Linked DNA regions of Labrenzia sp. VG12. The protein of the gene in region 1 interacts with the protein of each later gene in a pairwise test. Links are inferred from orthologs where the notes say so. Each region holds a gene or a part of one and is shown in the gene's direction. Other genes may lie near its edges. The genes, in order: ybgC, CHH27_RS03095 and secA.

Region 1 (3,981 bases):
TCACTTACACCTACCGCAAGGGGCCGGAGTTTGGCTACCATGTGGACGATGCGCAGATTGCGGGGCATCCCGTCCAGATCGCGATGGGCAAGCTCCATGCTGCTGCAAAGGCCGAAACCCTCGCGGGCGGGCAGATCTACTCGTCTGGCTTTGTCACGGCCGAAGACGGGTCCGTCACGGCGGTGCTGGCAGCACCGGTGTTTTATCTTGACCGGTTCTTCGGCGCGGTTGCCTTCACGGTCGATATGCAGCATCTGGCCTCGCTCCTCAATGAAAAGACCGGGCTTGGCGAAAGCGAGCTGGTGTTCCTGTCCGATTCTGTTGGCAAGCTGGTTCAGTTGGGAGCGGATGGCCAGGCAGCGGCCGTTCATTCCATCTCTGACATCCGCGTGGACGATCGCCTTCTCAGCCTGGAGGACGGTGTCTATCGTTTTGCCGAGGCCAGCAATACCTTCATTGACGCGCCCTTCGGTGTGGTCGCTGCGGTGAAACAGACCGAACTGTCGGCTGCGGCTGACCGGATCACCTTCGGCGCCGTCATTTCCGGGTTTCTTTGCCTCGTGCCGATCGTTGGTCTGATCTGGTGGGTGACACGGCGCATGTTCGCGCCGATGGAGCGCTTGTCGGATGCGGCGCGCAAGATCGCCGACGGTGACCTGGAAGTTGCGGTTGAAGCGACAGAGCGGTCTGACGAAATCGGCCGCATGGCGCGCTGCATCGAGGTCTTCAAGGACAACTCCGTTGAACGTGAGCGGCTGGCTTCGGAACGCAAGGTCGGGCACATCGCCCGCGAGAAGCGCGAAAAGCTGATCGACTCGTTGATTGCTGAGTTCCGGGCTGAATCCCAGGCAGTGCTGGAGTTGGTGGAAACCAATATCGCGCGGGTTGAGGATGTCTCCTCAGCGCTGAACGAGCGGTCGGCCTCCGCGTCCGACCAGGGGCAGACGGCGGTTTCCACGTCGGAAAACGCCTCGTCCAACGTCCAGGCGGTCGCCTCGGCGACGGAAGAACTCAACGCGTCGATTTCGGAAATATCCCGACAGGTCGAAACCACGGCTTCGATCGTGTCCCAGACCACGACGGCAGCGCAGAGCTCAAATTCCAAGATCTCCGGTCTTGCGGAAGCCGCCAACAAGATCGGCGACGTTGTCTCGCTGATCTCCGAAATTGCCGAACAGACCAACCTTCTGGCCCTGAACGCAACCATCGAAGCTGCCCGTGCCGGCGATGCCGGCAAGGGCTTTGCGGTTGTTGCCTCCGAGGTGAAATCGCTGGCCGGGCAGACCGCAAAAGCGACCGAAGAAATCTCGACGCAGATTGCCGCGATCCAGGCATCCACCACCGAAGCGGTGGAAGAAATTGCACGGGTTTCGGAATCCGTCGAGGAGGTCAACTCCTATACAACGACCATTTCCGATGCCGTTCAGCAGCAGGGCGCAGCCACGAGCGAGATTTCACGCAACGTGGCAGAGGCCGCGGATGGCACACGCAGCGTGGCCAACACGGTGGCCTCGCTCAACGAAGGTGTCGCGGAAAACTCCCAGGCGGTTGGTGACATGCTGACAGCGACGCTGGAGATGAAGCAGCAGGCGGAACACCTGCGCGCGTCGGTCGAGAAATTCCTGTCCGAGGTTGCAGCAGCGTAGTCGCCACCATAGGTAAGACGCAGTTGGGCCGTCCGGTCGGGTGACCGGGCGGCCGTTTCTTTTGAAAAGATGAGGTTTGCCGTGTCCGACTGGCCCGATCTCTCCGGCCGCCTGGAAGAAGGTGGTCATGTTCTTCCCGTCCGGGTCTATTATGAAGACACCGATTTCACGGGCATTGTCTATCACGGTGCTTATGTGCGGTTTTTTGAAAGGGCCCGGTCCGATTTTCTGCGCCTGATGGGCATTCACCACGCGGATATGGCGTCAGGTGCACATGGCGCCAGCCTGGCCTTTGCGGTGCGCTCCATGACGCTGGACTTCCAGAAGCCGGCGCGGATTGACGATGTCCTGGAAGTTCACACCAGTCTTGCGGAATACAAGGGCGCGCGAATCCGGCTCGATCAGCTGATCCATCGCGGCGATGAACTTCTGGTATCGGCCGCGGTCACGGTTGCCGTGATCACCGGGGAAGGTCGACCGACCCGGTTACCGCAGATCCTGTCCGAGCGCCTTCAGAACCACGCGCCTTCGGAAAACATCGACAATTGAACTGCTTGGCCGAACCTGGGTACGGACATGTGCCTCAGGAACGGAAAATAGTTTCAATACACTTTACTGCGTTAATCTTGCAGTAACCTTAATTGATTCCTTTAAGGGGGGACGTTCTTTGACCAGAAAGTCCCAGTTTTGACAAATTCAAACGTCAGAGAGGCGACTGGTCATGAGAACCGGTCGAAGGATTCCGGTTCCTCGCTGTCGTTTCGCAACCTTGAACGCAACCAGCGACAGCCGACCCAGGGGTCATTGAAATAATGGAAACACTTGTCGAATCGACATTGGCAGCGCCGGAAGGCGGCATTTCGTTTTTCGCGCTGTTCTGGCAGGCGCATCTCGTCGTTCAGCTCGTCATGATCGGCCTCCTGGCCGCATCGGTCTGGTGCTGGGCGATTATTGTCGACAAAGTCATGCTGATTGGCCGCACACGGCGGCAGATGAACCGGTTTGAAACCGTGTTCTGGTCCGGCCAGTCGCTCGAAGAGCTTTACAACACGCTTCATAACCGCGTGAACCATTCCATGGCGGCGCTGTTCGTGGCGGCCATGCGTGAGTGGAAACGCAGCCATGAAGGGGCGCGCCCGGCGATCGGCAGCCTGCAGCAGCGCATCGACCGGGTCATGGACGTCACCATACAGCGGGAGGCCGAGCGTCTCGAAAACCGCTTGCTCATTCTGGCGACCGTCGGCTCGGCGGCACCTTTCATCGGTCTGTTCGGCACGGTCTGGGGCATCATGACAGCCTTCCAGGCGATTGCGGCTTCCGAAAGCACGAACCTTGCCGTTGTCGCTCCGGGTATCGCCGAAGCCCTGTTCGCGACGGCCCTTGGCCTGCTGGCGGCCATCCCGGCGGTGATTGCCTACAACAAGTTCAACAACGACGTCGGCAAGGCCGTGGCCCGCATGGAAGGGTTCGCGGACGAGTTTTCGGCGATCCTGTCCCGCCAGATCGACGAGAGGGGCTGAGCCATGGCCATGCAGGTCGGGTCCGGACAGTCAGGCGGGCGCCGCGGGCGGCGTCGGCGGCGGCATGCGCCGATGAGCGAGATCAACGTGACGCCGTTTGTCGACGTCATGCTGGTGCTCCTGATCATCTTCATGGTGGCTGCACCGCTGCTGACCGTTGGCGTGCCGATCGACCTGCCCGAAACACGCGCCAAGGCGCTGGAAGGCGATACGGAACCGATCACGATTTCGGTGAACTCCAGCGGAGAAATCTTCATTCAGGACACTCCGATCACGATCGAGGAAATCGTGCCGAAACTCGAGGCGATTGCCGAGAACGGCTACGATGAGCGCATCTATGTGCGCGGCGATCAGGATGCGGATTACGGCACCATGATGCGTCTCATGGGCCGGATAAGCGCGGCCGGGTTCAAAAGGCTCGGTCTGGTCACTCTGGAAGAACGGGACTCGTAACGCGTCATGCGCGCTGGTCTCATCGCGTCTTTGGCCGGTCATTCGGCAATTCTGGTCTGGGGCTTGATCGCCTTTCCGAACGCGGAGAGCTTTACCGTGCCGCAAGTGGAATCCCTGCCGGTCGACCTGATCCCGGTGGAGGAGTTCACGCAGCTGAGGCTCGGCGAAAGAACCGCAGAGATCCGCGATGTGGCAGCCGTTCAGCCGAGCGACACCCCTGACGAAGAGCCGCCCCAGCCTGCGGACAAGCCGGGCGACAGTCAGGTGGAACAGCCAACGCCGCCAACACCTGCGCCCGCACCAACGCCGGCGCCTGCTCCCGAGCCAGCCCCTGTTGCCGAGCCGGAGCCTGAACCTGAACC
Region 2 (3,993 bases), 2.8 Mb from region 1 along the record:
TCACATTCCCCGGACAGGGCAGCCAGAGCGTCGGCATGGGCAAGGGGCTCGCCGATGCGTTTCCGGAGGCCAGGGCGGTCTTCGACGAAGTCGACGAGGCTCTCGGGCAGAAACTGTCCGATGTCATGTGGACCGGACCGGAAGACGCCCTGACGCTGACCGCCAATGCTCAGCCTGCACTGATGGCGGTAAGCCTGGCGACAATGCGCGTGCTTGAGGCGCGCGGTCTTGATCTTGCGGCCAGCGTGTCCTTCGTCGCCGGGCATTCGCTTGGTGAATACTCGGCCCTGGCTGCTGCCGGCAGCCTGGATGTCGGAACGGCTGCACGTTTGCTGCGGGTGCGCGGCGATGCCATGCAAAATGCAGTGCCGGTCGGGCAGGGCGCCATGGCTGCGCTGCTCGGGCTCGAGTTCGAGGCGGCCGTTGAAGTCGCGGAAGCTGCCGCCCAGGGCGAAGTCTGCCAGGCGGCAAACGACAATGCGCCGGGTCAGGTCGTGGTGTCCGGTCATCTGGCGGCTGTCGAACGTGCCATTGAAATCGCCAAGGCCAAGGGCGCGCGCCGCGCAGTCATGCTGCCGGTCAGTGCACCGTTCCATTGCGCCCTGATGGCGCCGGCTGCCGACAAGATGTCCGAAGCGCTGGCGAATGCCCAGATCAACGCACCGAAGGTTCCGCTCGTTGCCAACGTCCTGGCGCAGCCGATCAGCGATCCGGACGAAATCCGGGCCCGTCTCGTTGAACAGGTCACCGGCACCGTGCGCTGGCGCGAAAGCGTGACCTGGCTTGCCGAAAACGGCGTCGACACGTTCGTGGAAGTTGGAACCGGCAAGGTTCTGACCGGCATGATCAAGCGGATTGCCAAAGAAGCCACCGGCATCGCCGTGAATACACCGGAAGATATCGACGCGCTTCTGGAAAAGATCTCCGGTTAAGGCTTATATCTCCCAGGACCCGACGTGGCCCGACCGGGCCGACCTCAACAACGGAAGGATTCCATATGTTCAGCTTGCAAGGGAAAAACGCGCTTGTCACCGGCGCCACGGGCGGGATCGGTGAGGCCATCGCGCGTGCGCTTCATGCGCAGGGCGCGACTGTTTCCTTGTCCGGAACGCGGGCTGAGAAACTGGAAGCGCTTGCCGCCGATCTCGGCGAGCGCGCCTTCGTCACACCGGCCAACCTGTCCGATCGCGACGCCGTGGATGGGCTGCTTCCGGCTGCGGAAGAAAAAATGGGCTCCGTTGACATCCTGGTCAACAATGCCGGTATCACCCGCGACAACATCTTCATGCGCATGAAGGACGAGGAATGGGACCAGGTGATCGAAGTCAACCTGAGCTCCGGTTTCCGTCTGTGCCGCGCCGCCATCAAGGGCATGATGAAGCGCCGCTCCGGCCGGATTGTCGGCATCACCTCCGTCGTCGGCGTGACCGGCAACCCGGGGCAGGTGAACTATGCCGCCGCCAAGGCGGGCATGATCGGCATGTACAAGTCGCTTGCCCGGGAAGTGGCCAGCCGCAACATCACCGTCAACACGATTGCGCCGGGTTTCATCGAAACGGCCATGACCGACGCGCTGAACGACAAGCAAAAAGAATCGATTTTGACAAGTGTCCCTGCAGGACGTTTGGGCACTTCCGCCGAGATCGCTTCGGCCGCTCTATATCTTGCCAGTGACGAGGCTGCCTACGTGACCGGGCAGACACTCCACGTCAATGGCGGCATGGCTATGATTTAAAAGGAAGTTTCGCCAAGCAGGCAAAAAAAATCCGGGCCGCTCAAGAGCGGTCTGGACCGGCTGGTAAAGGTCAACAAAGTGTGTTACCAACCCGCCGATCGCTACGAATTGCGCCGATCTCCGGGATTCCGGCTAGACGGTGCGAGGAAGTTTAGGCCGCGATTTCGCACCGCCGCTTGCTAATGGACGGTCAGGGGCAGTTTCGCGTGAGATGATTAGAGAAAACTAAGGAAGTGAAAAATGAGCGATATCGCGGATCGGGTAAAGAAGATCGTTGTTGAGCACCTCGGTGTAGACGCTGAGAAAGTTGTCGAGGGCGCCAGCTTCATCGACGACCTGGGCGCAGACAGCCTCGACACCGTTGAGCTGGTCATGGCATTCGAAGAAGAATTCGGCGTGGAAATCCCGGACACCGCAGCAGAAACCATTCTGACTGTTGGCGACGCTGTGAAGTTTCTCGAAGCCAACAAGTAAGGGCCCTTTCGCCCTTCTTGAGAACTATTTGAAGATCGGGCCGGCGGGGTCGAATCCCCGCCCGGCCCTTCCAACGTAAGTGCAGGTGTATGAGGCGAGTTGTCGTAACTGGGTTGGGCATGGTCACGCCGCTTGGCTGTGGTGTCGATGTCACTTGGAAAAAGATCCTTGAGGGACAAAGCGGGGCCAACAAGGTCACCAATTTCAAGGTCGACGATTTGGCCTGCCAAATCGCCTGCCAGATCCCCCGCGATCCGTCCGTCGAGGGAGCGTTCAATCCGGATGACTGGATGGACGTCAAGGAACAGCGCAAGGTCGACGACTTCATCGTCTATGCGATGGCAGCTGCCGATCAGGCCATGGCCGATTCAGGCTACAAGGCGGAAACCTACGACCAGCAGGCACGCTCCGGCGTTCTGATAGGGTCGGGCATCGGTGGTCTGCAGGGCATCGAACAGGGCGCGCATCTGCTCGCTGAAAAGGGTCCGCGCCGCGTCTCGCCGTTCTTCATTCCCGGTCGCCTGATCAACCTTGCCGGCGGCTACGTGTCGATCCGGCACGGCCTGAAGGGCCCCAACCACGCCGTTGTGACCGCCTGTTCCACAGGCGCGCATGCCATCGGGGATGCGTCCCGCCTGATCGCCTTCGGCGACGCGGATGTCATGGTTGCCGGTGGTACGGAATCGCCGGTTTGCCGGCTGGCGCTGGCCGGATTTGCGGCTTGCCGCGCCCTGTCCACCGCCTTCAACGACGAACCGGAACGCGGTTCCCGCCCGTATGACGTTGCCCGCGACGGCTTCGTGATGGGCGAGGGCGCCGGCGTTGTGGTTCTGGAAGAATATGAACATGCCGTCCGCCGCGGCGCCAAGATCTATGCCGAAGTGATCGGCTATGGCCTGTCCGGCGACGCCTATCACATCACCGCGCCGTCCTCCGATGGCGATGGTGCCTACCGGTGCATGGAAGCAGCGCTGAAGCGCGCAGAGGTGACGCCGGCCGATGTGGACTACGTCAATGCCCACGGCACATCGACGCCGCTCGGCGACGAGATTGAACTGGGTGCCGTGACCCGCCTGTCCGGGGAACACGCTTCGAGCCTGACCATGTCATCGACCAAGTCGTCGATCGGTCACCTTCTGGGCGCCGCCGGCGCCGTCGAGGCCATCTTCTCCGTGCTCGCAATTCGCGACAGCATGGCACCGCCGACGATCAATCTCGACAATCCCTCAGTGGAAACGGAAATCGATCTGGTGGCGCACAAGCCGAAGAAGCTGGACATCAATGTCGCCCTTTCCAATTCCTTCGGGTTCGGCGGCACCAATGCCTCGCTTGTCTTCCGTAAAGTTGCCGCATAACCCCTTCACATTTGCCGCACCGGACCGATTCTGTCGGTCCGGTGCGATTTCTTTTGTGACAACTGGTGTGTTCGAGCCGATATCGGCCAAGAAGCGGCTCGAACCTGGAGGTGCGAACCGATATGCGCATTAAGCCGAAAAGCCCGCGCGAAGCCTTGCAGCCGGAGCAGGCACCGGCACCGCCGCAGCGCTCCCGCCATGTGCGCAACCCGCTGGTCATCCTGATCAACCTGGTGATCACGCTGGCCGTCTTCGGTCTGGCGACCGTGGGCGGCGCTCTCTACTTTGGCAAGAAGAAGTTCGAGGAAGCCGGCCCGCTTGCGACGGACGCCACGGTTGTGATCTCTTCCGGATCAGGCCTGTCGGGCATCACCGACCGTCTCGCCGGCCAGGGCGTCATCGACGACAGCATGATTGACGAGTGGATCT
Region 3 (4,463 bases), 290 kb from region 1 along the record:
CAGAATGTGACGCGCGTTGAGCTCTTCCGGCCCCTCATAGTCCGCGAATTCCTTGTCATAGGCTGCCTTGACAGCATCGTCGGAGATATCACCGTTGATTTTTTCGCCGAGATACGCGTTGCGCAGGGCGCGCAGCTGCAGGAATTCCAGCTGCTTCTGGAAATCGGGATCCTTGTCCAGGCCTTCGTCGCGTGCTGCCTGCGCCATCAGCTCCATGTCAATCATGACGTCAAGCAGCAGCTTGCGCCACTGGGCCGGCGGAAAACGCTGCAATTCCTGGCCAAGATCCTGGGCCGCAAACGCCATGTCGGCTTCCGTGATTTCCGCGTCACCGACCTTTGCGACCACATCGTCTGGTTCCTGGGCAGACAGCGAAGCGGATCCGAGCGACACGGCCAGGAGTGAAACGGCAAGCGCCTGAACCGGCCTGCGCATCGAAATTCGGAACATGAGAAGTCCTTTACCTATCGGAACTGTAATCTTTCTGGCCCCCGATCTTCGAGGGCGTGGCTACTTTGCGCATTCCTGCGGCGTTGACAAGCATACAGCCCCCTCTTATCTGTCGAGCGTCCTGGCTTGCGGGCCGGGAGGGCATCTTTTTGGCCGCATTCGCCGGCCAACGCGTTGCGCTTGGCGGCAACGTGGACAGCAATTGAGACGATTTCATGGGCAGGCGCCGGAATGCCAGTTGGCGCCGCCTGTTAGGGAAGGACCGCCACATGGCTGGCCTTGGCGCATTAGCACGTAAGATTTTCGGTTCGGCAAACGACCGGAAGGTAAAGTCATTTCGGGCAGTGGTTGATCAGATCAACGCCCTTGAACCGGAAGTCCAGACCCTCTCGGACGAGGCGCTTCGCGCCCGGACCGATGAATTCCGGGCGCAACTCAAGAACGGTGCAAAACTGGACGACCTTCTGGTCCCGGCCTTTGCCACCGTTCGCGAAGCCGCCCGGCGCGCCCTTGGACAGCGCCACTATGACGTCCAGCTGATCGGCGGCATGGTTCTGAATTCCGGACAGATTTCGGAAATGCGCACCGGTGAGGGCAAGACGCTGGTCGCAACGGCCCCTGTCTATCTCAACGCCCTGACTGGCCGCGGCGTCCACGTCGTCACCGTCAACGACTACCTGGCCCAGCGCGACAGCGAATGGATGGGACAGGTCTACAAGTTTCTGGGCCTGACCGTCGGCTGCATCACGCACGGCCTGTCCGACGAGGAACGCCGCGAAGCCTATGCCGCAGATGTCACCTACGGCACCAACAACGAATTCGGCTTCGACTACCTCCGCGACAACATGAAGCATGACCGTGCCTCGATGGTTCAGCGCGAACATGCCTTTGCCATCGTCGATGAGGTCGATTCCATCCTGGTTGACGAAGCCCGAACCCCGCTGATCATTTCCGGTCCGCTGGAAGACAGGTCCGAGTTCTACAACACCGTCGACGCCTTCATTCCGCAGCTGACCGAAGAAGACTACGAACTCGACGAGAAGCAGCGCTCGGCCACCTTTACCGAGGCCGGCAATGAAAAACTCGAAGGCCTGCTCAGCGAAGCCGAGCTGCTGAAGGGCGATTCGCTTTACGACGTCGAAAACGTCTCGATCGTGCACCACCTGCAGCAGGCGCTGAAAGCGCACAAACTGTTCCAGCGGGACAAGGACTACATCGTCCGCAATGACGAAGTGGTGATCATCGACGAGTTCACCGGCCGCATGATGCCGGGCCGCCGGTTCTCCGAAGGTCTGCACCAGGCCCTCGAGGCCCGCGAAAAGGTCCGCATTCAGCCGGAAAACCAGACCCTGGCGTCGATCACGTTCCAGAATTATTTCCGCATGTATGACAAGCTGGCCGGCATGACCGGTACAGCGTCGACGGAAGCAGACGAATTCGCCGACATCTACAAGCTGGAAGTGGTCGAGATCCCGACCAACCTTCCGGTCAAACGTGTCGACGACGACGATGAGGTCTACCGGACCTTTGAGGAAAAATTCGACGCCATCAGCAAGCTGATCGACGACTGCAAGGACCGGGGCCAGCCGGTTCTGGTCGGCACGACCTCGATCGAGAAATCGGAAATTCTCGCCGAGCTGCTGAAGAAGAAGCACGGTTACAAGCAGATCGACCTGTCCGACCCGGCGGCTTTTGCGGCCGCCCAGAAGAAGGACGGCGCCAAGTCCAAGGTGTTCGCGGTTCTGAACGCCCGCTACCACGAACAGGAAGCCTTCATTGTTGCCCAGGCCGGCCTGCCGGGCGCCGTCACCATCGCCACCAACATGGCCGGCCGCGGCACCGACATCCAGCTTGGCGGCAATGCCGACATGCAGATTGCGATGGAGCTCGGCGACATGCCCGAAGGCGAGGACCGCAGCGCGAAGGAAGCTGCGATCCGCGCCGAAGTGGAAGAAATGAAGCAGAAGGCGCTGGAGGCCGGCGGTCTTTACGTCATTGGCACCGAGCGCCACGAAAGCCGCCGCATCGACAACCAGCTCCGCGGCCGTTCCGGCCGTCAGGGTGACCCCGGCCACTCCAAGTTCTTCCTGTCGCTGCAGGATGACCTGATGCGCATCTTCGGCTCCGAGCGCATGGATTCCATGCTGCAGAAACTCGGACTGGAAGAAGGCGAAGCCATTATCCACCCGTGGATCAACAAGGCTTTGGAAAAGGCGCAGCAGAAGGTCGAGGCCCGCAACTTCGACATCCGCAAGAACCTCCTGAAATTCGACGATGTCATGAACGACCAGCGCAAGGTGGTCTTCGAACAGCGTATCGAACTGATGGACAGCGACGCCATCCAGGACGCCGTCACCGACATGCGTCACGACGTGGTCGACGATCTGGTTGCCAATCACATCCCCGAAAAGGCCTATCCCGAGCAATGGGACACAGAAGGCCTTCAGGAGGAAGTGCAGAAATACCTCAATCTCGACCTGCCGGTGAAGGACTGGGCCGACGAGGAAGGGATCGCGGACGAAGAGGTCAAGGACCGTCTGCGCAAGGCGGCCGACGAGGCCATGGCACAGAAGGTTGCCAAATACGGTCCCGAAGCGATGCGCTATGTCGAAAAAATGCTGCTGCTGCAGACCCTCGACAACCTGTGGCGCGAGCACCTGGCCAATCTCGATCACCTGCGTTCGGTGGTTGCCTTCCGCGGTTACGCCCAGCGCGATCCGCTGCAGGAATACAAGACCGAGGCTTTCACGCTGTTTGAATCCATGCTCGCCCAGTTGCGCCAGATGACCACGGCCCAGCTGCTGCGCATCGAGATCGTGACCGAACAGCCGCCGCAAATGCCGGAACAGCCGGAAATGCACCCCCATCACATCAACCCACTGACCGGGGAAGATGAAATGGCGTTGGCCGATGCGCAGGCTGCTGGCCTGGGTGCCCGCGATCCCGACAACCCGTCCACCTGGGGCAAGGTCGGCCGCAACGAAGCTTGCCCTTGCGGCTCTGGCAAGAAATTCAAGCATTGCCACGGCGCGCTCGTCTGAGCATAGGCTCCAGACACCAGAAATCGGCCGGCCCGGATGATCGGGCTGGCCTTTTTTGTGATTATCCGGCAGGTTGCGCCGATCCAAATTCACCGAGCTCTATATGCAAGAAGCTGCCGCCTCCAATATCTATATTTCCCGCAGGGGCGACCGGCGCCCCGATGACCCGCTGATCAGCCTGATCGTTCCGGCCTATAACGAGGCGGAGGTCATCGGTCATTTCCTTGAGGCGACCCGGCCTGTGCTCGAGGCCACGGGTCACGCTTACGAATATGTCTTTGTCGATGACGGCAGCCGGGATGACACCGCCAATATCCTGTCCAGCGAATTCAAGAACGGACTTCCCGGCCGTCTCCTGGGCCTGTCGCGCAACTTCGGCAAGGAAGCGGCACTGTCCGCAGGCCTCGAAGCCGCCAGGGGCGACATCGCCATCATCATCGATGCGGACCTTCAGGACCCTCCGGAGCTGATCCTGCAGATGCTTGACGGCTGGCGTGCCGGCTACGATGTCGTTTACGGGCTGAGGGTCGACCGGTCGTCCGACACCGTCATGAAGCGATCGACGGCTGGCATGTTCTACCGCCTGTTCAACCGGCTCGCCAATATCGACATGCCGGCGAACGCCGGCGATTTCCGCCTGATTGACCGGGTCGTGATCGACGCGCTGTTGCAGCTGCCGGAGCGAAACCGCTTCATGAAGGGGCTCTTTGCCTGGGTCGGGTTTCCGGCAATGGCCCTGCCCTACGAACGGCCGCCTCGCAAGGCGGGAACCGGCAAGTTCAACTACTGGAAGCTCTGGAACTTTGCCCTGGACGGGTTGACCGGCTTCACCACACTACCGCTTCGGGTCTGGTTCTATGGCGGCGCTCTGGTCTCTCTCGGTGCCTTTGCCTATGCGCTTTATCTGACGCTTCGCGTGTTTGCGCACGGGATCGATGTTCCAGGCTATGCCTCGTTGATGGTTGCCCTGTT

What was found.
Region 2: the proteins of ybgC (region 1) and CHH27_RS03095 interact in binary tests that used the Escherichia coli proteins (3 or more experiments, as listed by UniProt). The link is inferred for Labrenzia sp. VG12 from one-to-one orthologs.
Region 3: the proteins of ybgC (region 1) and secA interact in binary tests that used the Escherichia coli proteins (3 or more experiments, as listed by UniProt). The link is inferred for Labrenzia sp. VG12 from one-to-one orthologs.

The regions. Positions count from the first base shown.
Region 1 is NZ_CP022529.1:3,448,111-3,452,091, reverse strand. Bases 640-3,461 are described here. They hold ybgC (tol-pal system-associated acyl-CoA thioesterase), read left to right. Parts: upstream 640-1,727; coding sequence 1,728-2,195; downstream 2,196-3,461. Other genes in these bases: tolR (protein TolR), read left to right, coding at 3,170-3,461; tolQ (protein TolQ), read left to right, coding at 2,459-3,166; CHH27_RS15890 (methyl-accepting chemotaxis protein), read left to right, coding at 640-1,646. In the rest of the region: more of CHH27_RS15890, read left to right, coding at 1-639; more of tolR, read left to right, coding at 3,462-3,619; CHH27_RS15870 (TonB C-terminal domain-containing protein), read left to right, coding at 3,626-3,981.
Region 2 is NZ_CP022529.1:666,430-670,422, forward strand. The notes cover bases 759-3,592. They hold CHH27_RS03095 (acyl carrier protein), read left to right. Parts: upstream 759-1,975; coding sequence 1,976-2,209; downstream 2,210-3,592. Other genes in these bases: fabD (ACP S-malonyltransferase), read left to right, coding at 759-932; fabG (3-oxoacyl-[acyl-carrier-protein] reductase), read left to right, coding at 998-1,735; fabF (beta-ketoacyl-ACP synthase II), read left to right, coding at 2,299-3,564. Outside these bases: more of fabD, read left to right, coding at 1-758; endolytic transglycosylase MltG, read left to right, coding at 3,687-3,993. UniProt on the Escherichia coli protein: Carrier of the growing fatty acid chain in fatty acid biosynthesis.
Region 3 is NZ_CP022529.1:3,739,507-3,743,969, forward strand. Bases 388-3,691 are described here. They hold secA (preprotein translocase subunit SecA), read left to right. Parts: upstream 388-719; coding sequence 720-3,491; downstream 3,492-3,691. Other genes in these bases: CHH27_RS17245 (peptidylprolyl isomerase), read right to left, coding at 388-450; CHH27_RS17255 (glycosyltransferase family 2 protein), read left to right, coding at 3,595-3,691. Outside these bases: more of CHH27_RS17245, read right to left, coding at 1-387; more of CHH27_RS17255, read left to right, coding at 3,692-4,463. UniProt on the Escherichia coli protein: Required for protein export, interacts with the SecYEG preprotein conducting channel.